4 regions of the Rhizobium sp. 'Codium 1' genome follow, and region 3 is predicted to be linked to each of the others. Evidence: predicted binding sites of a transcription regulator. Region 3 holds the regulator's gene; each other region holds the start of a gene.
What was found. The regulator PhoB, encoded in region 3, activates phosphate uptake and scavenging genes when phosphate is short. The targets are predictions, from matches to a motif close to TGTCATNNANCTGTCAT.
Positions count from the first base shown of each region.

Region 1: the regulator PhoB is predicted to act here: its motif matches at 5,462-5,478, upstream of LJE98_RS13195 (UDP-2,3-diacylglucosamine diphosphatase).
Region 2: the regulator PhoB is predicted to act here: its motif matches at 4,121-4,137, upstream of LJE98_RS13235 (LTA synthase family protein).
Region 4: the regulator PhoB is predicted to act here: its motif matches at 4,785-4,801, upstream of phnF (phosphonate metabolism transcriptional regulator PhnF).

Region 1 covers NZ_JAJGPW010000004.1:336,571-344,352, forward strand. The annotation lists gene LJE98_RS13170 (hypothetical protein) at 1-266, shown strand, start outside; gene LJE98_RS13175 (ABC-type transport auxiliary lipoprotein family protein) at 380-1,015, opposite strand; gene LJE98_RS13180 (MCE family protein) at 1,042-2,415, opposite strand; gene LJE98_RS13185 (ABC transporter ATP-binding protein) at 2,419-3,228, opposite strand; gene LJE98_RS13190 (ABC transporter permease) at 3,239-4,408, opposite strand; gene LJE98_RS13195 (UDP-2,3-diacylglucosamine diphosphatase) at 4,562-5,416, opposite strand; gene LJE98_RS13200 (NADP-dependent malic enzyme) at 5,618-7,782, shown strand, end outside.
Region 2 covers NZ_JAJGPW010000004.1:346,926-354,707, forward strand. The annotation lists gene LJE98_RS13215 (DUF2865 domain-containing protein) at 1-360, shown strand, start outside; gene bluB (5,6-dimethylbenzimidazole synthase) at 317-1,054, opposite strand; cobalamin riboswitch at 1,095-1,284, opposite strand; gene LJE98_RS13225 (TolB family protein) at 1,323-2,159, opposite strand; gene LJE98_RS13230 (NAD+ synthase) at 2,279-3,961, opposite strand; gene LJE98_RS13235 (LTA synthase family protein) at 4,161-6,098, shown strand; gene LJE98_RS13240 (hypothetical protein) at 6,442-7,188, shown strand; gene LJE98_RS13245 (GFA family protein) at 7,195-7,593, opposite strand; gene LJE98_RS13250 (class II 3-deoxy-7-phosphoheptulonate synthase) at 7,673-7,782, opposite strand, start outside.
Region 3 covers NZ_JAJGPW010000001.1:644,782-652,563, reverse strand. The annotation lists gene pstC (phosphate ABC transporter permease subunit PstC) at 1-659, shown strand, start outside; gene pstA (phosphate ABC transporter permease PstA) at 656-2,008, shown strand; gene pstB (phosphate ABC transporter ATP-binding protein PstB) at 2,044-2,829, shown strand; gene phoU (phosphate signaling complex protein PhoU) at 2,876-3,589, shown strand; gene phoB (phosphate regulon transcriptional regulator PhoB) at 3,615-4,298, shown strand; gene LJE98_RS03055 (GcrA family cell cycle regulator) at 4,429-4,962, opposite strand; gene LJE98_RS03050 (aspartate aminotransferase family protein) at 5,401-6,603, shown strand; gene argF (ornithine carbamoyltransferase) at 6,620-7,537, shown strand; gene LJE98_RS03040 (Hsp33 family molecular chaperone) at 7,661-7,782, shown strand, end outside.
Region 4 covers NZ_JAJGPW010000003.1:258,489-266,270, reverse strand. The annotation lists gene LJE98_RS10685 (DapH/DapD/GlmU-related protein) at 1-138, opposite strand, end outside; gene phnL (phosphonate C-P lyase system protein PhnL) at 135-842, opposite strand; gene phnK (phosphonate C-P lyase system protein PhnK) at 854-1,630, opposite strand; gene LJE98_RS10670 (alpha-D-ribose 1-methylphosphonate 5-phosphate C-P-lyase PhnJ) at 1,627-2,532, opposite strand; gene LJE98_RS10665 (carbon-phosphorus lyase complex subunit PhnI) at 2,529-3,635, opposite strand; gene phnH (phosphonate C-P lyase system protein PhnH) at 3,639-4,247, opposite strand; gene phnG (phosphonate C-P lyase system protein PhnG) at 4,247-4,717, opposite strand; gene phnF (phosphonate metabolism transcriptional regulator PhnF) at 4,820-5,539, shown strand; gene LJE98_RS10645 (hypothetical protein) at 5,577-7,782, opposite strand, start outside.

The DNA of each region.
Region 1 (7,782 bases), on a different contig from region 3:
GCCGCTACCAGCGTGGCGAACGCGACGTCTTCACCCGCCGGCTCTACACGCTGAAGGGCCAGCAGACCTTCGACGAGATCAAGCGCAAGTACGACCGCGAGCCGGAATTCCGTGTCGCTGTCGATCGCTACATCGCCGATTTCGAAAAACTTCTGGCAGACGTCGCACGCACCGATCGCGACAAGTCGATCACCCAGTCCTACCTGACCTCCGACACGGGCAAGGTCTACACCATGCTCGCGCATGCGGCCGGCCGTTTCAGCTGATGATTTGATCTGAGCCGGTCACCCGGCTCAGATGCAGACCAACGAAAAACCCCGGATTGCGGTGACGCATCCGGGGTTTTCTTTTGTCTGGACTGGGAGGGGCTTCGACGTCGTCAGATCGACTGCAGCGTCCAGGCGACGATATCGCCGGTCACGCGGGCAAAGGCCCGGTCCAGCGCTGCCACATAGGCCGCATTGTCCGAACCGGACGAAGGCACTTCCGCACGGAAGACCCGCTGTGCCTTGACGGTGCCGTTGCGATCATTGAGCAGCTTGGCGGAAATCTCGACGACGCCTCGATCGGTCCCCTCGGCCGACACCTCGAAGGCGCGCACGTCGGTGATCAGCTGGAAGTCGATCGCCAGCCCCTGCCCCGGCCGGCCGACGCCGCCGAGCCGTCCGGTGTTCTCGAAAGCCTCGACGAGCTTGGACTGCACCACACGCGTCAGGCGGTCGCTCCACTGCGATTGCGACAGATATCGGATCTCGGCACCGGAGACGCGCACGAGGATCTGCTCGCTGTCGAGAGCCTTCAGCGCCGAGGGATCGGCAATGAGGAGCTGTCGGTTGCGGGCACTGGCAGTTGTCGTGACGTCGCTCGCCGAAGCCGTGAGGTCGAATGTATCATTGGCGGCCTTGGACCCGCAGGCCACAAGGCTGAGGCCAAGGCTCGGAACGATTACCGAGGTCAGAAGCAGCCGCCGAAGCTTGCCCATGTCTGCGGACCCGTTGACGCTGGCCTTTTGCATTCTGTCGTCCTTTCCGCTGGTACCCGTCATCGGCGTGTCCGTCCGTCGAATTCCTTGACCGTATCGCCGCCGAAAAGCAGGCGCTGCGGATCCTGGTCGAAGTTGCTGATCGCGTCGTTCAGGCCGCGCACGGTCTGGCGCGTGTCGTTGACGAGTGTCTGGATGTCTCGCAACCCGGTTGCCGAGAAGCGCTGGAAATTTTCGGCAATGGGCCCGATCCGGGCGTTGACGTTCTCCGCTGCGAGCCGGATTGATTCCAGCGTCCGGCGGGCCTCGACGCTGAGCGAATTGACGTCGCCGGAACCGAGGAAGCTGTCGACCTTTCGCAGAATGCCATCCACCTGGGTGGAGGCATTGTTCAGGCGATTTGCCAGTTGGGTGAAGTCATCGATAGCCTTGTCGATATCGTCTCGGCGACCGGTGATGCTGTCGGTGAGCTCACGGAACCCGGCGATGGCCTGCCGGGCGTCGGCGCTGGCAACGGACGCATTGTCGACGACCTGTCCCACCTTCTGGCTGTCCACAGCGTCGATCAGCTTGGAGACCTTCTGCAAGGTCTGGTCGGCATTGGACCCGAAGCGCTGGAAGGTTTCTGCGGTCTCGCGGAAACTGTCGATCGCCGGACCGATGCTGTCCGAAGCCTGGGCGAAGCTTGCAGTCGCGCGCTCTGTATTGGTCAGGATCTGGTCGATCTTCTCGGAGTTGAGCGCTTTGAAGAGATCCTCGGCAGCCGACAAGGTCGTATCCAGTCGGCCGGAGAGACCGGAGACAGAGTCAGACAGGGAGCTCACACTTTTCAGGAATTCGTCGATGCCCTTTGCATTGTCGGCGAGAGACTTGGAGAATGTTTCGGCATTGCGGACGGTATTCGTCAGCGGCGCGCGCGCATCGGCAATGAAGCCCTGGAGCTCGGCAACGGCACCGTCGGCGCGCTGCAGGATCCGATCGGCGGTGGAAAGCAGATTGGTCACGCTGGATTGTTCGGCCGTCAGTATGGCCGGTTCGCCGGTATCGATCGCCCGCGCCAGGATCGGCTCACCCGACCCCGGACCACCGCCCGAGAGTTCGATATAGGCGGCACCCGTCAGCCCCTGAATCTCAAGAATTGCCTTTGTCCCGGACGTCACTGGCGCATCGGCACGAACTTCCGTAAAGGCCACGGAGAAATTCGGGTCCTCGTTGTCGATATAGAGATTGCGAACCGAACCGACAGAGATGCCGTTGAAGCGAACCGGCGAGCCGATGCTCAGCCCGTTCGCTGAACCCGGGATGCGAATGGCGAGCGGCGCCATCGGGCCGCCGCGGCCATATTCAGCCATCCAATAGACAAATCCAAAGGCGGCCGCGATGACCAGCATCGTGAAAAAACCGACTATGGCGTAATTGGCTTTGGTTTCCATGGTTCACTCTACCGGATGTCCGGCGGAAAGCTCCGACCGGGGAATGGAACGGGCACGTTTGCCCCTGAAGTAGGATTGTACCCACGCATCGTCGAAGGCGAGCATGTCGTCCAGCGTCCCTTCGACCAGAACGCGCTTCTGCCCGAGCACCGCGATGCGGTCACAGACAGAGAACAGGCTGTCGAGGTCGTGGGTCACCATATAGACCGTCAATCCCAGCGTATCGCGCAACTGTGCGATCAGATCATCGAATTCGGCAGCACCGATCGGATCGAGACCCGAGGTCGGTTCGTCGAGAAAGACGAGATCCGGATCGAGCGCCAGAGCGCGGGCGAGCGCCGCCCGCTTGATCATGCCGCCCGAGAGTTCGGAAGGATACTTGTCCGCCGCATCCGGACTGAGACCGACCAGCTCGATCTTCAAATAGGCGAGCTCGTCCATCAGCCATTGCGGCAGGTCCAGGTATTCACGCATCGGCAGCTGGATATTCTCCTTCACGGTCAATGAAGAGAATAGGGCGCCGTGCTGAAATAGAACCCCCAGGCGGGTATCAAGGGAGATGCGTTGTGCGTCATCCACAGTATCGTAGTCCGAACCGAGGATCTCGATCGACCCGGCCCGCCGCGGCAAAAGGCGCAACACCGTGCGCATGAGCACCGACTTGCCGGCACCGGAAGCACCGACGAAGCCGAGAATTTCACCGCGATAGATATCGAGATTGAGCTTGTCGAGAACGATCTTCTCGCCGAAGCCGACCGTCAGGTCCTTCACCGAAAGAATGGTCTCGCGCTCGTCAGAGGGTCTCTGGTTCATCTGCCCCTCCTCAAAAATCAATGGCTGCATAGAAGATCGCGAAGAGGCCGTCCACGAGGATGACGACAAAGATCGACTTGACCACAGAGGCTGTGACGTGGCGGCCAAGAGACTCCGCACTTCCTCCGACCTTCATGCCCTCGACAGCTGCGATAATCCCGATGATCAGCGCCATGAACGGCGCCTTGATCATGCCGGTCGCAAGCGTGGAGTAATCGACCGCATCGTGCAGACGGGTGATGAAAACATCGAAGGTGATGCCGGAATATCCCCAGGCGACGACAGCTGCGCCATAAAGCGCGGCAAAATTCGCCACAATGGTCAGCAGCGGCAGCGCGATCGTCAGCGCCACGAGCCGCGGGAAGACCAGAACGCCGATCGGATTGAGGCCGATGACCTTCAGGGCATCGATCTCTTCGCGCATCTTCATCGAACCGATCTCGGCCGTAATGGCGCTTCCGGAGCGACCGGCGATCATGATCGCGGTCAAGAGGACGCCGATCTCGCGCAATTGCAGAATACTGACGAGGTCGACGACGAAGACCTCGGCGCCGAAGTAGCGGAGCTGAAAAGCGCCTTGCTGCGCGATGATCGCTCCGATCAGGAAGGACATGAGCGTGATGATCGGAACCGCCCGAACGCCCATATGGTCGAGCTGGTTGACGACCGAGGCAGGCGACACGCCGGCGCCACGGCCAAGCTTGGTTTGTGCGCCCCGAACCGCTGAGCCCAGAACGAACATCATCGCGACCAGATCGCCCCAGAGGCTGACCGTCAGACGCCCGACCGGTTCGAAGACCCGCTCGAAACGGCTGCGGTGATCGACCAGCTTCTCTGGCGGCGTGACCTTTTCGGGCAGGGCTTCGATCAGATCCCGCATCTCGGGATGGGCGCCCACGATTTCGACAGACCGGCCCTGCTCGCGCCGTTCCGTCACGTAGCGGCGGATCAGCCAGGCTCCAGCCGTATCAATGCCAGAGACGGCGCTCAGATCGATCGTATCCGACCTGGAATCCTTATCGTCGACAAGTGGTCCGGCGGACTTGATCAGAGCGCTCAGGCTGGTGTTCTTCCACGTGCCGACAAGCCGGACCAGTCGACGATTGCCATCCGGCTGATCCTCGATCTCGATACGGGCGTTTTCAGGCTGAACCGGATTCAAGGTGGCGACAACTTCCATATTCGCGCCGGCTAGATCCGGTTACGCAAATCACGTGACAGATGGCTGCACACTATAACCATCGCCGACGGGAAGAAATCCTTTACGGAAAGTTAATCGCGCTTTTCCCGCCGGAATGCCGACAGCGATGGCTGCTTTGCAACAGGCCCTCGATCAAGCCGCCCGGACACCGTCTTCCTTGGCCACGTCGGCAACGCTGGACGGAAGGTAAATCGGAACGAGCCGGGTGGCACGCTTCGGCGACGAAAGCGCACCGACCTTGTGGCCCCAGGAGATCAGCTCCAGCCTTCCGTCGGAATGCTCGGCGATCGCCGTACAGCTCTCCACCCAGTCCCCGGTATTGACGTAATGAATGCCGTCGATGTCTTCCATGACGGCATGGTGGATATGCCCGCAGATGACACCATCGACCTCGGCGCGCCTTGCCTCGTCGGCCACGACGCGCTGGAACTCGCCGATGAAATTGACCGCATGCTTGACCTGCAGCTTTGCCCAGGCCGAGAACGACCAGTAGGGCATGCCGAGGCGTCGGCGCACGGCGGCGAGCACGACATTGATGGCAATCGCCGTGTCATAAGCCCAGTCACCGAGATAGGCGAGCAGGCGGGCATTGCGAACGACCACATCAAATTCATCGCCATGCAGAACGAGATATTTCTTCCCGTCCGCCATTTCATACACCATGCGCTCGGCGACCTCGATACCGCCGAAGTGGACGCCTGGAAACTCCCGCATGAATTCGTCGTGGTTGCCGGGAATGTAGACGATGCGCGTGCCCTTGCGTGCCTTGCGCAGAAGCTTCTGAACAACGTCGTTGCATGGCTGGGGCCAGTACCAGCTGCGCTTGAGGCGCCAGCCATCCACGATGTCGCCGACCAGAATGATGGTATCCGCCTCATGCGTACGCAGGAAATCCAGAAGGAAATCCGTCTTCGCGGCCTTCGATCCCAGATGCACATCCGAGATGAACAGGGTCCTGAAATGGCGTGTTTCGCTGGCTTCTTCCACGGCACGGTCCTCTTCGCTGTCTGGACAGCGCTTAATCAGACTCGTGTTTCAGTAAGATGACATTGCAAGATTTGCGGCCCAACCGTGGTTCGCTCGTGTTATCCGCGCCGGCAGGGGATCGCGGAACTAAAGTCTACCACTCGTGGCCAATTCGTGTATGACGACAGGGAGTGTGTGAAGACAGGAATTGCCGGTGAACCGATGACTTCTCAGGACAAAAACAAGCCGCAAGTGGCAAACCCGACCGCCGATCTCGACGAACAGGCGCTTTTCTATCACCGCTATCCCCGTCCCGGGAAATTGGAAATTCAGGCCACCAAGCCGCTCGGCAACCAGCGCGATCTGGCCCTCGCCTACTCGCCCGGCGTCGCAGCACCCTGTCTTGCGATCAGGGACGACCCGGCCGCCGCCGACGATTACACGGCGCGCTCCAACCTCGTCGCAGTCATCTCCAATGGCACTGCGGTTCTGGGTCTCGGAAACATCGGGCCGCTCGCCTCCAAGCCCGTCATGGAAGGCAAAGCCGTTCTGTTCAAGAAATTCGCCGGCATCGACGTCTTCGACATCGAAATCGATGCACCTAGCGTCGATGATATGGTTTCGACCATCTCGGCACTGGAGCCGACTTTCGGCGGCATCAACCTCGAGGACATCAAGGCACCGGAATGCTTCCAGGTGGAAGACCAGCTCCGCGCCAAGATGAACATTCCGGTATTCCACGACGACCAGCATGGCACGGCGATCATCGTCGCGGCTGCGATCCTGAACGGCCTGGAACTGGCCGGCAAGTCGATCACGGACGTGAAGATCATCGCATCGGGTGCCGGTGCCGCAGCACTCGCCTGTCTCAATCTTCTCGTTATCCTCGGCGCCAAGCGTGAAAACATCTGGGTGCACGACATCGAAGGCCTCGTCTACAAGGGCCGCAACGAGTTGATGGACCCTTGGAAGGAAATCTACGCGCAGGAGACCGACAAGCGCACGCTGTCCGAGAGCATTGGCGATGCCGACGTGTTCCTCGGCCTGTCGGCTGCGGGCGTTCTGAAGCCGGAACTGCTGGCGCGCATGGCGCCAAAGCCGCTGATCATGGCGCTCGCCAACCCGAAACCGGAAATCATGCCGGAAGAGGCCCGCGCCGCCCGTCCCGACGCGATGATCTGCACCGGTCGTTCCGACTTCCCGAACCAGGTCAACAATGTCCTGTGCTTCCCCTACATATTCAGGGGTGCGCTTGATTGCGGCGCCACCACAATCAACGAAGAGATGAAGATGGCGGCTGTGCGCGCCATCGCCGCACTCGCCCGCGAGGAAGTTTCGGAGGTCGCTGCGAAAGCCTATACAGGCGAGACCCCGACCTTCGGTCCCGATTACCTGATCCCCTCGCCTTTCGATCCGCGTCTGATCCTGCGCATTGCTCCGGCCGTTGCCAGGGCCGCCGCCGACAGCGGCGTCGCGCGCCGCCCGATTGCCGATTTCGACACCTATCTCGACCAGCTGAACCGCTTCGTCTTCCGCTCCGGCTTCGTCATGAAGCCGATCTTTGCAGCCGCCAAGACCGCATCGAACAAGCGCGTGATCTTCGCCGAGGGCGAGGACGAGCGCGTACTGCGTGCAGCGCAGGTCCTGCTCGAAGACGGCATCGGCGAGCCGATCCTGATCGGACGCCCGCAGATCATCGAAACGCGCCTCCAGCGCTACGGACTGCGCATCAGGCCAGGCGTCGACTTCCAGCTGGTCAATCCGGAAGACGATCCGCGCTACCGTGACTATGTCGACGATTACTTCGCGCTCGTCGGCCGCGCCGGCATCAACCCGGAAGCCGCCCGCACCATCGTTCGCACCAACACCACTGTCATCGGCGCGCTGGCCGTCAAGCGCGGTGAAGCCGATGCCTTGATCTGTGGCGTCGAAGGCCGCTTCGACCGGCATCTGCGCGACGTGCGCCAGATCATCGGAAAACAAGAGGGCGTCCGGGACATCTCGGGCCTCAGCCTTCTGATTTCCCAGCGCGGCGCCATCTTCTTCACTGACACCTTCGTCACGGACGATCCATGTGCCGAGGAGATCGCCGAGATGACGATGCTGGCGGCGCAGGAAATCCGCCGCTTCGGCATCGCGCCCAAGGCGGCGCTTCTGTCGCATTCCAATTTCGGCTCCCGGCCCTCGCCCAGTGCCTCGAAGATGCGCAAGGCTCTGGAGATCATCCGCACCGAGGCACCGGACCTCGAGGTGGACGGCGAGATGCAGGGCGGCTCGGCACTGTCAGAGGTGCTGCGCAAGCGCGCCATGCCGGAGAGCACGCTGACCGGTGAGGCAAACCTTCTGGTCTTCCCGAATCTCGATGCGGCAAATATCTCGCTCGGGAT
Region 2 (7,782 bases), on a different contig from region 3:
CGCAGCGAGACGCTCGATATGGTCTCGGCCGTCACCGGCCGCCCATATAGGGACCTGCCCAATGCATTTGTCTACCGCAACCGCCAAACGGGCACGGACCCATCCTGCAGCTGCAACATGCAGCTTTATTACCAGCGCATGACGCCACGCCAGGCGGTTCCCGACTACCAGTCGTCCATCCTGGAGATCAGCCCGAATAAGGCACCAGCACCGGCGGCGATACCACCTGCACCAGAGCGCGACCTGGACGAGGCGAGCCTGAGCGTGCGTCGGGTCGGACCGGCTTTTCTGCCCCCGGACAAGGGCACCATAGACCTCAGGAACCCTGCGGCGCCCGGCCCACAGCCGCTACAGGAGTAAGCGGCGCGGAGGCCCGCTCGCCCCAATGGTCCTCGAAGACGAGGTCTTCGAGTGCGAGGCGCTGGCGCCATCCCTTCACCTCCAGTTCGGGCGCCGAATAGAGTTCATCGACATATCCAAGGCAGAGATAGCCGATGATCTGGATCCGGTCCGGAACGCCGAGGATGACCTTTAGCTCTGCCTCGTGGAAAATGCTGACCCATCCGAGGCCGACACCTTCCGCCCGCGCAGCAAGCCAGAGGTTCTGGATTGCGCAGACGGTCGAGAAAGCGTCCATCCGGGCATCATGGGTCCGCCCGAGAACCACAGGCCCGGCGCGTTCCGGATCGCAGGTGACGCAAATGTTGAGCGGTGCCTTGCGGATGCCTTCGAGCTTCAGGGCGCGATAGGCGCTGCGACGTTCCTCGGGAAACATTTGCTCTGCCTCGGCATTCGCGCGGGCGAACGCCTCCCACACCGCAACGCGCGTTTCCGGGCTCCTGATCAGCAGGAAATTCCAAGGCTGCATGAAGCCGACCGACGGCGCCGCATGGGCCGCCCCGAGCAGCCTTTGCACCACGTCATCCGGCAAGGGATCGGGCAGAAACTGGTCGCGAACGTCGCGCCGCGTATGGATGGCCCGGTAGACAGCGGCCTTGTCTTCCTCGACAAAACCCGCTGCCCGGACGAGAAATTCGTTCGGATCGTCGTGCATCGCAATCCCCACAATGCGCAACCGCCCGCCGTCCGCGCAGGCTCGGTCTATCTTGCCAGGCCGGTCTTCTGACTGGGCATCATCCAGGACGCACACCTTCCCGGATCGCTCCAGTGGTCGGGTTTCCCCTTGCGCATCATGTCCGCCTCACAGCGTTGGGCACGTGCCGGAATTGCGCCGGCTTCCCGATTCTCCTGCCTTCGGCAGGCACCTGACTGATGGCTTGTATCCCGAAGCGGCAAGCTTCGACAGGCCAAAAACGACAGGGTCAATCCTCGATGGGGAAGTAACGGACGAACGCGAAGGCCGTCCCGTCCGGCGACCAGTTCGGAACGTTGATCGAACCCTGCCCGCCGAAGAACTCGAACAGCGTCTCGACATTTCCGCCATCGGCATCCATCAGCCGAAGCCGGACCTGCTTGTCGCGGGGATGGCCGGATACATCGGCGTCATAGGAGAGGAACAGGACCTTGCTTCCGTCTGGCGAAGGATGCGGGAACCAGTCGCCATAGCCATCGGAAGTAAGCTGCTCCAGTTCCGTGCCATCGGTGCGCATCCGCCAGATCTGCATGGTGCCGGTGCGGCTGGAATTGAAATAGATCCACTGGCCGTCGGGCGAATAATCGGGACCGTCATTGTGTCCCTCGCCAAATGTCAGCCGCTGCTCAGACCCGCCCTTGGTCGGGATCGTGTAGATGTCGAAGGCCCCGTTCCGTTCGCCGCAATAGGCAAGTACATTCCCGTCCGGTGACCAGCCGTGCCAATAGGACGGCATATTCGCCGTCACCTGACGTGGCTCGTCATCGCCATCGCCGAGCAGATAGATGCAGGACTTGCCATGGAGTGTATGGTCGGAAAAGACGATCGAAGCGCCGTCAGGTGAAATTCCGTGGTCGTTGTTGAGCCGGACGGCAAAACCGGTATCGATCAGTTCGGGTGCCGGATCATCTTCGTCGAGCGGCAGTGCATAGATGAGACCGTCGCCATTTATGACGAGGAAATCACCGTCGCGCGACCAGTTGGGCGCCTCGACGAGGTCTTCCGTCTCCCAGACAACCTCGCATTCGCGTGTCGCCATGTCGTAGATTTCGACCGAACTGCGCATCCTGGACTCCCTGTTCGCCGTAAAGCCAGCTTCAGTGGCTACGACAAATAAACTCGCTTACCCGCGCAGCGCACGTGGGCAATGTTGATAAAGGGCCGCAAAAGCCAACAATTTAACGCTCACGCGCGATCCCGGAAGCGGTTCGTGATCGGATAGCGACGATCGCGTCCGAAATTCTTCTTGGTGATTTTGACGCCCGGCGCCGACTGGCGGCGCTTGTATTCGGCGAGATAGAGCAGGTGTTCGACCCGGTGCACCGTCCCAAGGTCGTGGCCGCGCGCGACGATCTCCTCAACGCCCATTTCCTTCTCGACAAGGCATTCGAGGATGTCGTCAAGGACGGGATAGGGCGGAAGCGAGTCCTGGTCGGTCTGGTTCGGACGCAGCTCCGCAGAGGGCGCCTTGGAGAGGATGTTCTGCGGGATCACCTCGCCAGACGGCCCCAGAGCGCCCGGCGGCACGTTCTGGTTCCTCCAGGCCGAGAGTGCATAGACTTGCATCTTGTAGAGGTCCTTGATCGGATTGAAGCCGCCATTCATGTCGCCATAGAGCGTGGCATAGCCGACAGACATTTCCGACTTGTTGCCCGTTGTCACGACCATCGAGCCGAACTTGTTGGAGACCGCCATGAGGATCGTGCCGCGTGTACGGCTCTGCAGGTTTTCCTCGGTGATACCGCTCTCGGTGCCCTCGAACATCTCGGAGAGCGACGACAGGAAGCCTTCCACCGGCTCCTGGATGGGCACGATGTCGTAGTGGCAACCCAGCGCCTTGGCGCAGGCCTCGGCATCGGCAAAGCTCTCCTGCGAGGTATAGCGATAGGGCAGCATGATCGTGCGCACCCGCTCCTCGCCGAGCGCATCCACGGCAATGGCCGCACAGATGGCCGAATCGATGCCGCCAGACAGTCCGAGCACCACGCTCTTGAACCCGTTCTTGTTGACGTAGTCTCGGAAACCCAGCACGCAGGCTCGGTAGTCTGCCTCTTCCTTCTCGGGTATGCGCGACATCGGACCCTGGTCGCAGCGCCAGCCGTCATCTGAGCGTTTCCACGTGGTGACGGAGAGCGTCTCCTCGAATTGGCTCATCTGAAAGGCGAGCGACTTGTCGCCGTTGAAGGCGAAGCTCGCGCCGTCGAAAACAAGTTCGTCCTGGCCGCCGAGCTGATTGGCGAAGATGAGCGGCAGCCCGGTTTCGATGACCTGACGCAGCGCCACCTGATGGCGCACGTCGACCTTGCCGCGGTAATAGGGCGAACCATTCGGCACGAGCAGGATTTCGGCACCCGTTTCGGCCAGTGTCTCGCAGACCCCGAGATCGTTCCAGATCTCTTCGCAGATCGGCACGCCGATGCGCACGCCGCGAAAATTGACAGGACCGGGCATTTCGCCTTCCACGAAGACGCGCTTCTCGTCGAACTCTCCGTAATTCGGCAGGTCGATCTTGTCGCGGAAGGAGAGGATGCGGCCACCATCGAGAATGGCGACGGAATTGTGCCGTCCCGCCTCGCCCTGGCGCGGAAACCCGACGATCACCCCCGGGCCGCCATCAGCCGTGTCGTTGGCGAGCGCTTCCACGGCCTGCAGACAGGCGGCGAGAAAGGCGGGCTTCAGGACGAGATCTTCCGGCGGATAACCGGAAATGAAGAGCTCCGTCAGCAGCAGCAGGTCAGCCCCCTGCCCGGCGGCATCGGCGCGTGCCGCACGCGCCTTGGCGAGATTGCCGGCGACGTCGCCGACAACAGGATTGCACTGTGCCACCGCGATACGCAGGACGTCGGAGATTTTCTTTGCTTCGCTCATGACACCGATTTAGCCCCTCGCAGATCGGATCGCAACGTCGCTTCTCGCAGTCGTCATCTGCCATGTCCGCAGCGGCTGACCAATCCCCCCGGAATTGTGGGAACCAAGCTTCATGCGTCACGGTTCATGTAGCATTCATGACGTTTGTGTGACACCTATGCGAAGCTTTCATGACACCGCCCATGCCCCGGAGTTCGACGTGGTTCAGACCAACCCGAAATCGATTGTTGCGAACATGTTCAACGCCGTGGGCGCGACCCGTGAACGGGAGTCCGGCGCGTCCATTATCGTGCAGTTGCTCATTCAGTGGGTCAACACGGCGCTGATTGCTGTCGCGATCGTTTTCATCAGCGAGGTCCTTGCCCGCGGAAGCGTGACCGACATCATCGAATACATGACCTCGTTCAACCGACCGGGTCTGGTCGCCACAGGCGTAGTCTTCCTCGTTCTCCTCTTTGCCGACGCCATGATCGGCAAGGCCCATCAATCGGCGCTCTTCGTCGGCCCCCTTCTGCTCCTGCCTGCCTTCTTTTCCGGACAGAAGCAGCAGTTCCTGTCGGACCCGCTCTTCCCGAGCGATCTCCTTTTCGGCCGCCAGATCCTGGAACTCCTGCCAGCCATGGTCGCAGCCGAGCCCTTGAAGGCCGTTGGCCTGGCGGTCGGATGCGTTGTTTTCATCGTCGCCTTCGCGGCACTGATCTGGAAGAGCCGCAAGGTCTTTCCCAAGCTGAACCTGTCGGGCCGCGGAACGCGCCTTGCCCTGTCCCTCCCGCTTCTCATCGGGTTTGCATCCCTAATGGATCCGATGACGTTTTCGGCTTTCCGCGATCGCCTCAACATCGTGCCCATGATGTGGGACCAGAAGGAAAACTATCGGCACAACGGCTTCCTCATGGCGTTTGCCTTCAACGTGCCAATGGCAAACGTCAGCGCGCCCGACGGCTACAGCAACCTGGCCATCACCGACATGCAGACCGATCTCTTGCCGGCTTCCTTCTTCTCCGGACGCCAGGCCGATGTGATCGTCGTCATGAGCGAGTCCCTCTGGGATCCGACCAGGATGAGCAGCGTGCGCTACTCCGCCGATCCCATGCCGACCATCCGCGCGGCTCAATCGGGCCAGGTCTTCTCGCCCGAATTCGGCGGCATGACCGCCAATGTCGAGTTCGAGTCGCTGACCGGCTTCTCGAATGCCTTCCTGCCCTATGGCAGCATTCCCTATCAGCAGTATATTCGTCGACCGGTTCCCTCGCTCGCCACGTTTTTCCAGTCCAAGGGCTACGTGACCAAAGCCTTCCATCCCTTCCAGGGCTGGTTCTGGAACCGCACCAACGTCTATCAGTCGCTGGGCTTCGAGGAGTTCCACTCGCAAGACAACATGCCGGCCATGAGCAAGCGCGGCATCTTCGCCTCTGACGAAGACCTGACGCGCTTCATCATCAAGGAAGCAGACAATACGGATCAGCCGTTCTTCTTCTTCGCGGTCACCCTTCAGGGCCACGGCCCCTACGAGCATAACCGCTACAAGAAGAACACGATCGCGGTCGATGCGCCCACACTCTCCGAGGCCAGCACCAACTCGCTTGCGACCTATACGCAAGGGGTGAAGGAAGCCGATCAGAGCCTCAAGGCGTTGATGGACTGGGCCAAGAAGCGCCGTCGAGAGACAATCATCGTGCTCTTCGGCGACCACCTGCCGCCGCTGAATGCCGTCTACACGGAAAGCGGCTACATGGCGAACGTGGTCGCGACCCGCAAGGCATCGGTTGCCACCATGAAGCGCGAGCACGAAACGCCGCTCGTCATCTGGTCATCCAAGCGCGGCGCACAGAAGGATATCGGCTCGGTGAGCCCGTCGCAGCTGCCCTACTACATCGTCCGCATGGCTGGCTATCGTCACCCCTACTATACCGGCATGCTCGGTCGTGTCGCGGAACGCTATTCGGTCATCGACCGGCACCAGCTGATCGGCCGCAACAACAAGGCTCAGGCCGACTGGGCGATGTCCGGTCAGGTGGATCCGCTGATCCGTGACTACCGCCTGCTGCAGCACGATGTCATGTTCGGCGAGGGCTACGGAGTGGAGAGTTTCTTCCCCGAGCACACCAATCGCCAGCAGGCAGCACCGAGCAGCTGAGCTCGCGCGGCTCCCGGTCGCGGATATCCATAGACATGATTTGATGGGGGGCGCTATTGCAGCACTCCCCATATTTGGCGTAGACTTTTTTTATTGACCCAATCCGACCGCTGGACAGTATTTGCCCAAACTGTTCTTGGCATGGCCAAGCAGTTTACCCAAGTCCTTGATCAAATTCGAAGTTTTGAGCCGAGCCGTTACCATGCAGCTAATGACGCGTGCTGAAATTGCAGCACATCCCCTCTACCCGGACATTGAAAAGCAGATCGCACAACATCTCATTGGCATCCACATCCGGACTCCACGCATGTCCCGCCTCAAGGCTTCCCATCGGAAATGGCTGATGACACAATCCGTCTTTGCACTGGCGCTTCGCCGGAGCGAAGATGACCCGCTGTCCGGCCTGACGGCGACGCGTTTCGTTGAGACCGTGATGCGCCTGGGTGCTGCCAGCCGCAACACCGCCACCGGCTACCTCGCCGAGCTGGTCGCCTACAAGTTCCTGCGGGACGTGCCGGATGTACCGGACAAGCGAGTGCGCGTTCTGGAGCCAACAGAGCTCAGCCTCAACGGCATGCGCAGCTGGTTCAACGGCCACCTCGCCTGCCTTGACAGGCTCGATGGCGGCAATCGTGAAATGACCTCTCTGGCCGAGGAGAGGATATTCCTGATCGCCCAGCCGATCGGAGCCGACATCATGGTTTCGGATCCCCTCTGGCTGGCCCCCCCTGACACGATTGGCCATTTCCTCTGGTCCGACCTCGGTGGCATCATCCTCCACGACCTCTTCTCGCGCCTCGACAATGTCGACCGGACCGCACCCGCCATCTCCTGTGGCCCGGTGACGCTGGTGGAACTGAGCGAGATGTATCAGGTCTCGACGACCAACTTGAAGCGCATGTTCAAGAAGGCCGAAACCGACGGCCTGCTCGCATGGGAGCAGCCGCGCCGACGGGGCGAGCTGCTGCTCACCAGCCGCTTCATCGAAGACTATTTCACCTGGCAGTCTGCAAAGTTCGTGGCCATCGACCAATCCTACCATCTTGCTCTGGCGCAACTGGGCAAGATCGAGAACGCAGCCGCCGCCTGACGCGCCTCAGCTGCTGCCCGCCGGGTATTGCGGTAATCCGTCGTCGATCTCGTAGAAATCGCCCTTGTCGGCGCAGTAGATGTGATAGCCTCCTTCGAGCCCTGTCGGATTGGGAAACAATCCGGCCATCAGCGACATCCTTTGCTCGCCGTCCGCCTTCCAGTAGAGTGGTGAGCCGCAATCCCGGCAGAAGGCGCGCTCGGCGCCGGGGCTCGCCCGGAACGCTCCGATCCTGTCGCGCCCGCTGATCTCGACCTCGCTCAGGGCGGCATCCGTCGTTGCATAGTAAAGACCCGTCTGCCGCCGGCATTGCGTACAATGGCAATAGCTGACTGGCCCGAGTTTACCCGTGACCGTGATCGTTACTGCGCCACACAGGCAACGCCCTGTCTTGTCTTCCGTCATGCTCACCTCCAAAACGAGAACCGGGCGAGCTTCGATGAAGCCCGCCCGGTCGTCAAACTCGGATTACTGAACCTATGTGTCAGCCGTTCGCAACCATCATGCGCTTCTCGTCACGACCGCTCTTCATCCGCTCGGCGAGCAGGAAGGCGAGTTCAAGCGCCTGGTCGGCATTGAGGCGCGGATCGCAAT
Region 3 (7,782 bases):
TGATCGTCGCAGTCCCGATCGGTCTGATGATCGCGGTCTATCTGTCGGAATATGCCGGTCCGACCACCCGCAGCATCGTCAAGCCGGCAATCGAAGTTCTGGCGGGCATTCCGACCATCGTCTACGGTCTGTTCGCCTTGGTCACTGTCGGTCCCTTCCTCCGTGATTATTTCGCCGAGCCCCTGGGTCTCGGGACGTCTTCGTCTTCCGTCCTGACTGCGGGCCTCGTAATGGGCGTGATGATCATCCCCTTCGTCAGCTCGCTGTCGGACGATATCATCAACGCCGTGCCGCAGACTTTGCGCGATGGCTCTTACGCGCTGGGCTCGACCCAGTCTGAGACGATCAGGCAGGTGGTTCTTCCGGCGGCACTTCCGGGCATTGTCGGTGCGATCCTGCTGGCCGCGAGCCGCGCCATTGGTGAGACCATGATCGTGGTTCTCGGAGCCGGCGCATCTGCCAAGCTCGACATCAATCCCTTCGAGGCGATGACCACGGTAACGGTCAAGATCGTCAGCCAGCTGACCGGTGACACGGAATTCGCAAGTCCCGAGACCCTGGTCGCCTTCGCCCTCGGCCTCACCCTCTTCGTCATCACCCTCGGCCTCAACGTCGTGGCCCTTTACATTGTCCGCAAGTACCGGGAGCAGTACGAATGACCGATCTCACCGCTATCGGATCCCCGATGCCTGCGGAAAAGAAGTCGATCCTCACGGTCGATGATCGCACGCGCAACCGCAACAAGGCCGAAGTCCGCTTCCGCATGTGGGGCAAGGCAGCCGTCACCTTCGGCATCGTTGCACTGATCGGACTTCTGCTCTCCATCATGTCGAACGGCTTGTCCTCGTTCCAGCAGACCTTCGTCACGCTGGACGTCTATCTGGATCCGGCAAAGCTCGACAAGGCTGGCAATCGCGACCCGGCGGACATTGCCAAGGTCACCACGTTTGGCTATGCGCCGCTCATCGAGCAGGCCGTGGCCAAGGCGCTGGAAGACAAGGGACTTGCTGCCGAGGGCCTGACGCCCAAGGCTGCTGCCGAGCTCATCTCGAAGGAAGCGGCCGCCGATCTGCGTCGCTTCGTCATCGCCGATCCCTCCGTTATCGGCCAGACCTACCCCTTCGACTTCCTCGCCGGTGGCCGTATTGACGGCTACTACAAGGGTCGCGTGACGATGGAGAGCGCGGCTCTCGATCGCAATGTCTCGCCGGAACAGCTCGTTCTTGCGGACAATTTGAAGGAAGCCGGCATTCTGGTGACCAAGTTCAACTGGGGCTTTTTCACCGCGCCTGACGCATCCGATACGCGTCCGGAGGCGGCAGGCCTCGGTGTCGCCATCATCGGTTCAGCCTATATGATGCTCATCGTGCTGGTGCTGTCGCTACCTCTCGGTGTCGCGACGTCGATCTATCTCGAGGAGTTCGCGCCGCAGAACTGGTTCACCGACCTGATCGAGGTCAATATCGCCAATCTCGCCGCCGTGCCCTCGATCGTCTTCGGTATTCTGGGCCTTGCCGTCCTGATCAATTTTGTCGGCCTGCCGCAATCGGCTCCGATCGTCGGCGGTCTCGTTCTCACGCTGATGACGCTGCCCACGATCATCATCGCCACCCGCTCGGCACTCAAGGCCGTGCCTCCGTCGATCCGCGATGCGGCACTCGGCGTCGGCGCCTCGAAGATGCAGTCGATCTTCCATCACGTCCTGCCGCTGGCCATGCCGGGCATCCTGACTGGCGCGATTATCGGTCTTGCCCGCGCGCTCGGTGAAACAGCGCCGCTGCTCCTGATTGGCATGGTTGCCTTCGTGCGCGAATACCCGGCCGGTCCACCGGACGGCTTTTTCCAGCCGGCCTCCGCTTTGCCGGTCCAGGTCTATAACTGGACCCAGCGTGGCGACCCGGCCTTCGTGGAGCGTGCCTCCGGTGCGATTATCGTGCTCCTCGTGTTCCTGATCCTGATGAACCTGATCGCAATCATTCTTCGTCGCCGCTTCGAGCGTCGCTGGTAAGGAGTTATATGATGATGAACAATCTCGCGACCAAGATGACCACGACGAAAGCGCCACCCATGACTGAAAGCAAAATCACCGCCCGCAACGTGCAGGTGTTTTACGGTGACAAGCACGCCCTCAAGGACGTCAACATCGACATCCGCCCCCGCTCCGTGACGGCCTTCATCGGACCGTCGGGCTGCGGCAAGTCGACCTTCCTGCGCTGCATCAACCGCATGAACGACACGATTGCGAGCTGCCGCGTCGAGGGAAACATCCAGATCGATGCGGAAAACATCTACGACCCCAAGGTTGACCCCGTGCAGCTGCGCGCCAAGGTCGGCATGGTTTTCCAGAAACCCAACCCCTTCCCGAAATCGATCTACGAAAATGTCGCCTATGGTCCGCGCATTCACGGCCTGGCCCGCAACAAGGCCGAGCTGGACGAGATCGTCTCGATCGCGTTGCAGAAGGCCGGCCTCTGGAATGAGGTGAAGGATCGTCTCGACTCTGCCGGGACCGGCCTCTCCGGTGGTCAGCAGCAGCGTCTCTGCATCGCGCGTGCCGTTGCCGTCAGCCCCGAAGTCATCCTGATGGATGAGCCCTGCTCGGCGCTCGACCCGATCGCGACTGCAAAGGTCGAGGAGCTGATCCATGAACTGCGCGAGAACTTCACGATCGTGATCGTAACCCACTCGATGCAGCAGGCCGCCCGCGTTTCCCAGCGCACGGCTATGTTCCACCTCGGCGAGCTGGTCGAGGAGAACGACACTGACAAGATGTTCACCAACCCGGATGACCAGCGCACCCAGGATTACATCATGGGCCGCTTCGGCTGAGCCCTGACGTCATTCACGGTTGAACTCAATTTCAAGGACGTTTCAAATGGGCTCCTCTCACATCTACTCGGCCTTCGACGAGGAACTGAAGTTCCTGATGCGCCGCATCTCCGAAATGGGCGGTCTTGCGGAACAGATGGTCGCCGAAAGCGTGCGCTCGCTGGTCAATTCCGACGCCGCACTTGCGCAGAAGGTCATTTCTGACGACGTCGTCATGGATGCCATGGAACGCGAGATCGGTGACAAGGCGATCGTGACCATCGCCAAGCGCCAGCCGGTCGCATCAGACCTGCGCGAAATCATCGGCGCTCTTCGCATCGCTGCGGACCTCGAGCGTGTCGGCGATCTCGGCAAGAGCAACTCCAAGCGTGTGGTGGCCATTCAGGCGACCGGCGTTCCGCGCAAGCTCGCCCGTGGCCTCGAACATCTCTCGGACCTGGCGCTTGCCCAGCTCAAGGAAGTGCTCGACGTCTATACGACGCGCTCGGCCGAGAAGGCCAAGTCGATCCGTGATCGCGACGAAGAAATCGACGCAATCTACACCTCGCTGTTCCGCGAACTCCTGACCTACATGATGGAAGATCCGCGCAACATCACGAGCTGCACGCATCTTCTGTTCTGCGCCAAGAACATCGAGCGTATCGGCGATCACGCGACGAATATCGCGGAGACGATCTATTACATGACGACCGGCGCACAGCCGGAAGGCGAGCGCCCGAAGGAAGACCTCACCTCTTCCGTCGGTGCGATCACCGAGTGATGTTGGCCAGCGAGGTTGGTTTTTGATGCAGCCGAAGATAGCCGTGGTGGAAGACGAGGAGGCCCTGTCGGTCCTCCTCCGTTACAACCTTGAAGCCGAGGGATACGAAGTCGAGACGATCCTGCGGGGGGACGAGGCAGAGATCCGCCTGCAGGAGCGGGTTCCCGATCTCTTGATCCTCGACTGGATGCTCCCGGGCGTCTCGGGCATCGAGCTCTGCCGGCGCCTGCGTGTGCGCCCCGAAACCGAGCGCCTGCCGATCATCATGCTGACGGCCCGTGGCGAGGAAAGCGAGCGGGTTCGTGGCCTGGCGACGGGAGCAGATGACTATGTCGTGAAGCCCTTCTCCACGCCGGAACTGATGGCTCGCGTCAAGGCCATGCTGCGGCGTGCCAAGCCCGAGGTTCTCTCCAGTGTCCTGCGTTGCGGGGACATAGAGCTCGACCGTGAGACACATCGTGTTCATCGCAAGAGCCGCGAGGTTCGTCTCGGTCCGACGGAATTCCGGCTCTTGGAATTCCTCATGGCCTCCCCGGGGCGCGTCTATTCCCGGTCTCAGCTGCTGGACGGTGTCTGGGGACATGATATCTATGTCGACGAGCGCACCGTCGATGTGCATGTCGGCCGCCTGCGCAAGGCGCTGAATTTCTCCAACATGCAGGATGTCATTCGCACGGTTCGCGGTGCGGGCTACTCCATGGAAGCCTGAACCGGCTTGCAAGACGATCGAAGGGGCCGCGCGGATCATCCGCTGCGGCCCCTTTTCCTTGTTGGTGCGGGCGCCAAAAGAAGACGGGCCCCGAAGGACCCGTTGGATGTCTCTGTCTCTGGCCGAGGGATCAGCGAGCCTTGCGGCGTTCACTGACCGGCTGATAGGCGAGCTTTGCATGGTAAGTGCAGTAGGGCGCGCTGTCGGCGATTTCGCAGCCGCAGAAGTGGAAGTCGTCCTTCATCGGATCGCCGATCGGCCACTTGCAGGTCCGCTCGGTCAGTTCCGTCAGTGCCAGGCGGCGCGAAATCGGAACAACCACGTTCAGGGAACGCCGAACTTCGACCTCTTCGTAGGCCTCGACCTCGATCTCTTCCTTCAGCATCGTGGCGCCTGCAGCGCGGGTGACGGTGCGGGTGGTCGTGCTGGCTGCCGGGCGGTTCTGGAAACTTGCCGGACGCTGCGTCTGTGCAGGGCGCTTGGCCGGACGTGCCGCAGACGAGTTGCCTCCTGCCTTGGCGCGACCCGGAAGGTTAAGCCGGTGCACTTTGCCGATTACGGCGTTTCGGCTTACGCCGCCCAGTTGCGCTGCAATCTGGCTTGCGCTCAGGCCTTCGGCCCAGAGGCGCTTGAGTCTTTCAACCCTCTCATCAGTCCAGTTCATGCCATTCATCTCCGCCGCTCGCGTCTGTCATGGCAGAATCCGTCACCGTTGCTTCGAATGAATCCGAAACAAAACCGCCTCGATATTGTCGGTGAGCACTTCCGCCGCATGCAATCTGTTAATGAAATTTAACCTAGAGGTCGGCTGACTCCGTGACAAGAGTCGCGGGAATCATCTGGAATCGATTTCGCGGTTTTCCCCAACTTGCTTCCCGAGTGAGTCAAGTATGCAACAGATGGAATCTTCGCCGGCACTCGTCCTGCGCGTGTTGGCCGAAATCGCTCCAACTGCCGCGATTCCTGCAGAAAACGTTGACATTGCAAGGGTGAGTGGGGATAGTGCCCGCGCCGCCGCAAGGCGGCATTTTTAATTTTTTCGGAGCCTCGTGGAGGCCGCACCGTCCGGTGTGACGGATTGTCGAAAAGGATCGTGAACGCCATGGCCGAAGCTACGCCGCTCTACCAGACCTATAATCGGGCGCCTCTGCGTTTCGAACGAGGCGAGGGCGTCTGGTTGGTGACGGAAAGCGGCGAGCGCTATCTCGACTTCGCAGCCGGTGTCGCCGTCACGTCTGTCGGTCATGGTCATCCGCATGTCGTCGGTGCCCTCAAGGACCAGGCCGACAAGGTCTGGCACCTGTCGAACCTCTACGAAGTGCCGGGTCAGGAGGCGCTGGCCAGGCGCCTGGCGGAGGTCACCTTCGCCGAGCGCGTCTTCTTCACCAATTCCGGCGCAGAAGCGCTGGAATGCGCGATCAAGACTGCCCGCCGTTACCACTTTGCCAAGGGGCATCCGGAGAAATTCCACATCATCACCATGGAAGGCGCCTTCCACGGTCGAACCATTGCGACGATCGCCGCGGGTGGCCAGGAGAAATATCTGGAAGGTTTCGGCCCCAAAGCGCCTGGCTTCGACCAGGTGCCGTTCGGCGATCTTGAGGCACTCAAGGCCGCGATCACGGATTCAACGGCTGGCATTCTGGTCGAGCCGGTCCAGGGCGAGGGCGGCATCCGTCCGATCCCTGTCGAAATGCTGCGGGCACTGCGCGACCTCTGTGACGAGCACGGCTTGCTGCTGATCCTTGATGAAGTCCAGTGCGGCGTCGGCAGGACCGGCAAGCTTTTCGCGCATGAATGGGCCGGCATCACCCCAGACCTTATGGCGGTCGCCAAGGGCATCGGCGGCGGGTTCCCGCTCGGTGCCTGCCTTGCGACCGAGGAGGCCGCTTCTGGCATGAAACCCGGCACCCACGGCTCGACCTATGGCGGCAACCCGCTCGCCATGGCCGTCGGCAATGCCGTGCTCGATGTCGTGCTGGCGGACGGTTTTCTCGACAACGTGCGCGACACGGCGCTGGTCTTCCGCCAGGGCCTCGCTTCACTGAAGGATCGTTTCCCGGATGTGATCGAGGATGTGCGCGGCGAAGGCCTGATGCTGGGGATCAAGGCCAAGGTTCCGAACACCGACCTTCTGATGGCAATGCGTGACGAGCATCTGCTCGGTGTTCCCGCCGGTGACAACGTGATCCGCCTGCTGCCGCCGCTGACGGTCACGGCAGAGGAAGCGCGCGACGGCCTTGCCCGCATCGAACACGCAGCCGAACAGATCCGCGCCAAAGCTGCAGTCGCAGCCTCTGCCTAAGACAGGACGCTCTCTCATGGCCTCTTCCAAGCATTTTCTCGATCTCTCCGCCATGACGTCAGGGGATCTGCGCAGCATTCTAGAAGACGCAAAGACCCGCAAGCAGGCGACGAAAGCCGGCACCGCCGACAAGCCGCTCGCCGGCAAGATGCTCGCGATGATCTTCGAGAAGCCCTCGACGCGCACGCGTGTTTCCTTCGATGTCGGCATGCGCCAGTTGGGCGGCGAGACGTTGTTCCTGTCCGGCACCGAAATGCAACTCGGCCGTGCGGAGACGATCGGTGACACCGCCAAGGTGCTGTCGCGCTATGTGGATGCCATCATGATCCGCACGACCGACCATGCCCGCCTTCTTGAAATGGCGGAACACGCGACGGTGCCTGTCATCAACGCTCTGACGGATATGACGCATCCCTGCCAGATCATGGCCGACATCATGACGATCGAGGAGCATCGGGGCTCCGTCGCCGGCAAGACGCTGGCCTGGACCGGCGATGGCAACAATGTCCTTCATTCACTGGTCGAAGGCGCTGCCCGCTTCGGCTACCGCATGAACATGGCCGTGCCGCTCGGCTCCGAACCGGATGACAAGATCCTCAACTGGGCTCGCAACAATGGCGGCGAGATCATGCTTTGCCATGATGCCGACCGCGCGGTGACCGGTGCCGATGCCGTCATTACCGACACCTGGGTGTCGATGAACCAGGAGCACAAGGCGCGCGGCCACAATGTCTTCCAGCCTTTCCAGGTCAATGCAGACCTGATGAAGAAGGCGAATGACGAGGCACTCTTCCTGCACTGCCTGCCGGCGCATCGCGGCGAGGAAGTGACCGACGAGGTGATCGACGGCGCGCAGTCGGTGGTCTTCGACGAGGCGGAGAACCGCCTGCATGCGCAGAAATCGATCCTCGCCTGGTGCCTCGGCGCAATCTGAGGCCGGTTTCAGGCAATTTATGTCCGACTTGACGTTTGGCGCAGGTGATCCCATCTGTGCCCTTTCTGATCGGGCCGCTCAGGCGGCCAAGCGTATGGCACCCCGTGTGCCGGGAGTACATTCATGGCGATGAAACAAGCAGAACTCGGCGAATTCGGTTTCGCCGGCGACGATCGTGTGGTCCCCTTCCAGGTGGACGGTCTCGACGTGCGTGGTCGCGCCGTGCAGCTCGGACCGCTGGTCAA
Region 4 (7,782 bases), on a different contig from region 3:
CATGATGTAGGAATAGTCGCCCATCTCCACCTCATCGAGGCGGCAGCGATCGGCGACTTCGGTATAGCGGCCGAGCGTCGAATTGATGACCCGAGCGGTCTCGTGGACGAGGGGTTCAATCCCGAGCTTTTTCGTCATGCTGCAGCCTTGCGGGGCGAAAACTGCATCACGTCGAGGATCCGGTCAGCAACCGCTTCGCGGACTTCCTCGTCGTGGAAGATGCCGAGCAGGGCAACGCCTGCTTCCTTCTTGGCGCGGATCATCGAGACAACCACGGCACGGTTCGTGGCATCGAGCGAAGCGGTGGGCTCGTCCAGCAACAGCACGGTATGATCGGTGATAAAGCCGCGCGCGATGTTGACGCGCTGCTGCTCTCCGCCAGAGAAGGTAGAGGGGGGCAGCTGCCAGAGATCCTGCGGCAAATTCAGCCGGTCCAGAAGTTCGCTTGCGCGTTCGCGGGCCTCTTCGACTGCGGTGCCGCGTGCGACAAGCGGTTCGGCGACGACATCGAGCGTCGAGACGCGTGGTACGGTGCGCAGGAATTGGCTCACATAGCCGAGCGTGCCGCGCCGGACTTCGAGCACCATGCGCGGATCGGCACTTGCAATATCGACGATGCGGCCGCCGTGATTGATCAGGATCTGTCCCTGATCGACGGCATAGTTGCCGTAGAGCATCTTCAGGGTCGAGCTCTTGCCGATGCCCGAGGGGCCGCCGAGCACGACGCATTCCCCGGCCGCCACCGAGAAAGATACGTTGGAGATCACCGGCAGGACGAGCCCGCCGCGCAGATGCATGATGAAGCTTTTCGCGACTTCCGAAACAATGAGGGGCGTGGCCATGAATATCTCCGTCAGACCTGCAGGATCGAGGATACGAGCAACTGCGTATAGGGTTCGCGGGGGTCGTCGAGGACGCGGTCGGTCAGGCCGTGTTCAATCACATTGCCATCCTTCATGACCATCATCCGATGAGACAGAAGTCGGGCCACGGCGAGATCGTGGGTGACCACGATGGCCGAAAGGCCGAGATCGTTGACGAGGCCGCGGACGAGATCGAGCAGGCGAGCCTGGACCGAGACATCGAGGCCACCGGTCGGCTCGTCCATGAAGACGAGGCGGGGGCCGGTCACGAGATTGCGGGCAATCTGCAGGCGCTGGCGCATGCCGCCGGAGAAGGCGCGCGGCTGGTCGTCGATGCGGTCGATGGAAATCTCCACCCGCTCCAGCCATTCGCTCGCTGTCTGGCGAATTTTTCCATAATGCCGGTCACCGATTGCCATCAGGCGCTCTCCGACATTGGCGCCGGCGGAGACCGTCATGCGCAGTCCGTCGGCAGGGTTCTGGTGCACGAAGCCCCAGTCGGTCCGCATCAGGAAGCGACGTTCGGCTTCACCCATATGGTAGAGCTCGCGATACTGGCCGTCGCGCATATGGTAGTCGACGCTGCCGGTCGTTGGCATGAGCCGGGTCGACAGGCAGTTCAGAAGGGTCGTCTTGCCCGAGCCGCTTTCGCCGACGATGGCCAGCACTTCGCCCGGCCACAGGTCGAAGGATACGTTCGAGCAGCCTATGCGCTTGCCATAGAACTTCGAGAGGTTGCGAACTTTCAGAAGCGGCTGGTCACTCATTCCGCGGCCTCCTTGGAGAGCTTTGGTTTCTGGGCGAGCATTTCGCCGACATGGCCCTCGGCCTGGCGCGTCTCGCAATGGTCGGTGTCGGAGCAGACGAACATTCGGCCACCCTTGTCGTCGAGCACCACTTCGTCGAGATAGACATTGTGGGCGCCGCAGAGCGCACAGGGCTTGTCGAAGGTCTGGATCTCGAAGGGATGGTCCTCGAAGTCGAGGCTGACGACGTCGGTGAAGGGCGGGACGGCGTAGATGCGCTTCTCGCGGCCAGCGCCGAAGAGTTGCAGGGCTTCCGACATGTGCATCTTGGGATTGTCGAATTTCGGTGTTGGCGAAGGGTCCATGACGTAGCGTCCCTCGACCTTCACCGGATAGGCGTAGGTCGTGGCGATGCGGCCGTGCTTGGCGATGTCCTCGTAGAGCTTCACATGCATGAGCCCGTATTCTTCGAGCGCATGCATCTTGCGCGTTTCGGTCTCACGCGGCTCGAGGAAGCGCAGCGGTTCCGGGATCGGGACCTGGTAAACCAGAACCTGACCTTCCTTCAACCTTTCCTCGGGAATGCGGTGGCGTGTCTGGATGATCGTCGCTTCACTCGTCTTTGTGGTCACGGCGACGTTTGCGACTTTCTGGAAGAAGGCGCGGATGGAGACGGCGTTCGTCGTGTCGTCGGCGCCCTGGTCGATGACCTTGAGCGTGTCGTCGCGGCCAATGATGGAGGCTGTGACCTGCACACCGCCGGTGCCCCAGCCATAGGGCATCGGCATTTCACGGCTGGCAAACGGCACCTGGTATCCGGGAATGGCGATCGCCTTCAGGATCGCGCGGCGGATCATGCGCTTGGTCTGTTCGTCCAGATAGGCGAAATTGTAAGTGGCGAGTTCGGTTGCCAGCGCGGTCATTCTGCCGCCTCCTTCAGGTCAGTCTGTTCGGTGCGGCTGGCCTCGTGCTTGGCCCGCATCCGGCGGACAAGGTCGAGTTCTGCCTGGAAGTCGACGTAGTGGGGCAGCTTCAGATGTTCGACAAAGCCGGTTGCCTGGACGTTGTCGCAATGGGAGATGACAAATTCTTCGTCCTGGGCAGGCGCGACGACGTCCTCGCCGAATTCCTCCGTCCGGAGCGCCCGATCGACGAGCGACATGGACATGGCCTTTCGCTCGCTCTGGCCAAAGACAAGACCATATCCGCGGGTGAACTGGGGCGGCGCCTTGGCCGATCCCTTGAACTGGTTGACCATCTGGCATTCCGTCACCCGAATTTCGCCGAGCGAGACGGCAAATCCGAGCTCCGGGACGTCGAACTCCACCTCGACGAGCCCCATGCGGATCTCGCCGACAAACGGGTGAGAACGGCCATAGCCGCGTTGTGTCGAATAACCGAGCGCCAGCAGGAAGCCCTCGTCGCCGCGGGCGAGCGCCTGGAGACGCAGGTCGCGTGGCATCGGAAATTCCATCGGTTCACGGGTTATGTCGCCTGCGATGTGATCTTCCGGCATCTCGCAGTCCGGCTCGATCAGGCCTTCGCCGTCGAGAATGTCCGAGACCCGCATGACATGTTCCAGGCCGCCCTCGCGCTGTTCGCCCGTCTCCACGGCATCATCCTCAAGCAGTGAAGGATCCAGCAGGCGATGGGTGTAGTCGAAGGTGGGCCCAAGCAGCTGTCCGCCGGGCAGATCCTTGTAGGTGGCGGAGACACGGCGCTCCACGCGCATGCCGCCTGTTTCGATCGGACGCGAGGTGCCGAAGCGTGGCAGCGTCGTGCGATAGGCGCGCAGAAGGAAGATTGCCTCGATCATGTCGCCGCGCGACTGCTTGAGGGCCAGTGCCGCGAGCGCACAGTCGTAGAGCGACGCTTCGGCCATCACGCGATCAACAGCAAGGCCCAGCTGGGCAACGATCTGGTCGATGGTGACGGATGGCAGCGCCCGATCTCCACGCCGGCGGTCTGCGAGCAGTTTGTGGGCGTTGGCGATGGCCTTTTCGCCACCCTTGACGGCAACATACATGGCTCAGGCCTCCATCTCACGGATCTTGGTGGTGCGCGGAAGGGCTACAAAGCGGTGGCCGCAGCTGAGGATGACATCGACCCCGCGCGGGAAGATCGCGCCATTGTCACTCCATTGCCGCAGGAAGGTTTCCGGCAGGCCTTTCGGTGCGATCATGGCTGTATCCAGGATACCAGGGCCCGTCAGATGCAGCGGTTGGCCATCGTCGAGTGCGGCAACCTCGATCACCAGCGTCGTCGACCGATCCGGATATTCCTGGGTGCCAGGGGAAAACTGCGTGAGCGAAGGAACCGGAGCCCCGGCTTCGACAAAGGCAAACCTGGTTTCAGATTTGTCGCTGGTCAGGCTCGCCCCCGTATGGAAGCTGATCCAGGCGGGCAGGGCCGATTTCGCAATGGTCGATGATACCCAGATGGGGGTGTCATGGTCGCAGAGTGTCAGCAGCAGAGCGCCGGCGGCAATGCCAAGCGGTGCGGGTGGCGCGACCGGCACCTGCACGAGGCCGAGGGTCCCGGGCCGGGCCATGGCATCCATGACGGCGCGAAAGATTTCCTGTGCATGTGTTGCGGCATCGGGGAAGCCGCCCTCCAGGGTTTCGGTGTGTTCAAGCATCAGTCTTCTCCGCGAACCATGGTGAAGAAATCGACCTTCGTGGCAGCCGTCTCGGTTTCCAGTCGTTCGGCCTCCGCTGCGAGGCGTGCCTCAAGTGGCGCGAAGAGTGCGGGCTCCAGCATGGCCAGGGCCGCTTCGTCTTGCGCCAGGGCGTCGAGCACGGCCGAGAGGTTCGCTGCCTTCCGGTTCGTGCCGAGGCGATAGCCGTGACCAATGCGCCCGTCGGCGAGCCGCACGCTTGCCCGGCTCACGGTCGCTTCGCCAAGATTGAAGGGCGCGCCGCCGCCGCCGATGCGACCCTTGACCATCACGAGTCCGGTTTCCGGACCGCGCAGCGTAGTGAAGCCCGGCGCGGGTTCGATCGTCGCGATGGCATCCTGCAGTTCGGCAAGCGTGGCCCTGGCCAGCAGATCGACGATCCGCTTTCGCCTGGCCTGTGCACCGGGTTCGATTTCGTTGGCTCTGTGCATTGTCAGTCCTCGAAATGTCTAGTAATGTAGACAACTATACAAGTTACTTTAGAAGTAGTCGCTGGTCGTGACAAGCTTGTGACAGGGAGCCCAATTCCAGTGATGCAGAGACAGAAGGGCGTTGCCCTGTGGCGCCAGATTTCCGACCGGATCCGCGCCAACATCCTGGCAGGTCTTTATGACAGGACAGGCATGGTGCCGGCCGAAACCGCCTTGGCACAGGAGTTCGAGGTCAACCGGCATACGGTGCGGGCGGCGCTAGCCGCCCTGCAACAGGAGGGGATCGTGCGTGCGGCACAGGGCCGGGGCACGATGATCATCCAGCGCGACAAGTTCGATTTCCCGATCAGCCGGCGTACCCGGTTCACGCAAGGCATCGGGGAGCAGGCGCGCGATCTCAAGGGTATTCTTCTCTCGTCCTCGCGCGAAGTGGCCACGCCGGACCTGATCGAGCGTTTGCAGTTGTCGCAGGGTGATGAGGTCTTGAGACTGGACGGGGTCCGAACAGCGGATGGACGGGCCGTCTCGCGCTCCACGATGTGGTTTCCGGCCGAGCGGTTCGCCGGCATCGACAAGACTTTTGCCGAGACAGGTTCGATCACCCGTGCCCTGTCGGCATGTGGCGTGGATGACTACTTGCGCGATGTGACGGAGATTTCAGCGGTGCATGCCGAGCCGGACGACGTCGCACATCTGGAATTGACGCCGGGTGCAATCGTGCTCGTCACGCACGCGGTGAACACCGATCCGGAGGGGCGTCCCATCCAATTCGCGGTCACCCGTTTCCCGGCAGACCGGGTCCAGTTCACCATTCGAAACTGAGATGAGGCCGGCCTTTGCCGACCTCATCCCGCAGACGTCAAACGGCCTGATAGGCGGCGAGAACCGCCGAGATCTGTTCAGGGCTCAGATTGTTGGACTGGGTCGCGCTGATCGCCCGCAACTGGGCCGGCGTCATGTTCGAGATCTGGCTCACCGTCAGGCCCGGAAGCGCCTGCTGGCTGATTGCCGCGATGTCATCGGTCGAGAAGGTTCTGAAGTTGGTGGCGCCCAGCGCCGTCAACTGCGCCGAATTCAGGCCGGCCACCTGTGCTGCCGTCAGGGCTTCCGCCTGGTCCGCCGAGAAAGCTCCGACCTGTGACACGGTCAAGCCACCGATTGCCTTGGGATCCATGGACGCGATCTGGCTGGTCGACATCCAGTTCAGCTTGTCGGTTCCAAGCGTCGCCAACTGGATGGCGTTCATCGAGCCGATCTGTGCCGTCGTCAGCGCCCCGACCTGATCCTGGGTCATCGCCCGAAGCTGATGATAGGTAAGACCGGCGACTTGCCCCGTGGTCAGGGCTGCGATCTGTTCGGGTTGCAGTGTTGCAAAGACCGCCGGTGCCAGACCGCCGATGGCGCTCGGGGACAATGCCGCAATGTCGGCAGAGGACAAGGTTTCGAGGGCGGCCGGGCTAAAGGCGGCCAGCTGGGTGGCGCTCAGCGCACCGAGCTGGACAGAGGTCATCGCGTCGATCTGGCTTGCCGTCAGTGTGGCGATTTGCGCACTACTCAGGCCGGCAATGGCCTTCGTGGAAATGGCTGCGATCTGCGTGGCCGACAGGGCCGAAATGGTTCCTGACGATAGCGAGGCGATCTGGGTTGCCGTGAGGGCGCCAATCTGCGTTGCGGTCATCACGCCGAGCTGGTCCGGCCGCAGTGCATTCAACTGATCGAAGGTCAAGGCGCCGACCTGTGCTGCCGTCAGCACCCCGATCTGCTCCTGGCTCAGGCCGGAAATGTTGGCGGCCGACAAGCCCGAGATCGCGGATGGTGCGATTGCAGCAAGCTCGGCGTTGGAGAGCGTCGCCAGCTGTGCGGACGAGAGTGCACCGATCTGCGTGGCCGTCAGTGCGGCAATCTGGGTCTGGCTGAGACTGTCGATCTGGGTTGTCGACATGGAGGCGATCTGGGCGGTGGTCAGCCCCGGAATAGCCTTGGCGTTCAATGCGGCGATCTTTTCACTCGTGAGGGTGGCCAGGCTGTCGTTTGACAGCGCGGCGACCTGGTTGGCACCCAGGGCGCCAACCTGTGTTGTCGACAGGAGGGTGACCTGTTGCGGTGTGAGGGCGCCGATCTGTGCCGGTGTCAGCGAGGCGATCTGGCTGGCCGTCAATGCGCTGATCTGGTCGGCTCCTAGTGCGGCAATCTGCTGGGTAGTCATGCCCCCGATCCCGGTGGCGCTGAGGGCAGCCAGTTTCGCGGTTGGCAGGCTGGAAAGCTGGGTCGGTGTCAGTGCGGCGACCTGCGCACCGGTCAATGCGCCCATCTGCGCCGTCGTCAACGCTTCGATCTGGTTGGTTGACAACGCGGCGATCTGGTTCGTCGAAAGCGCTGATATCGCGGACGCGCTCAATGCGGCGATCTGCTCCGGCGACATCGCCCCGAGGGAAGCCGTCGTCAGTGCCGCCGCTTGCGTTGCGCCAAATCCGGCCACCTGCTTTGCGCTCAAGGCATCCACCTGGGTCGGCGTCAGGGCGGCGACCTGTTCTGCACTCATTGCTCCGAGCTGAGCAGGCGTCAAGGCAGCAACCTGGTCGAGGTTCAGCGCAGCAATGGTTTCAGCATCGAGACTGGCGAATGCGCTCGTATTGATCGCCGCGATCTCTGCCGGCAGAAACGCGAGTATGTCGGACTTGCGCATGGCGCCAAGCTGGGCGGCAGTCAGACCGGAGATCTGGGTCGCCGTCATGGCGTCGATCTGATCCGCCGACATGGCGGCGATCTGATCGGTGCTCAGGGCGGAAATCGTGCGCGCAGAAAGGCCTGCGATCTGCTCACGCGACAGCGATGCTATGTTGCTCGGAGAGAGCGACGCGATCTGGGCGGTCGTGACGGCTTGCAGCTGGCTTGCAGTCAACGATGCAAGCTGGGTCGGCGTGAAGGCGACGACCTGTTCATTCTTCATGGCGGCGATCTGGCCCGTCGTCAGTCTTGCGATCTGTTCGAGGCTCAGGCTGTCGATCTTGTCGGCGGAGATGGACGAGATGGCGCTCGTCGAAATCGCCGCAATTTCTGCCGGA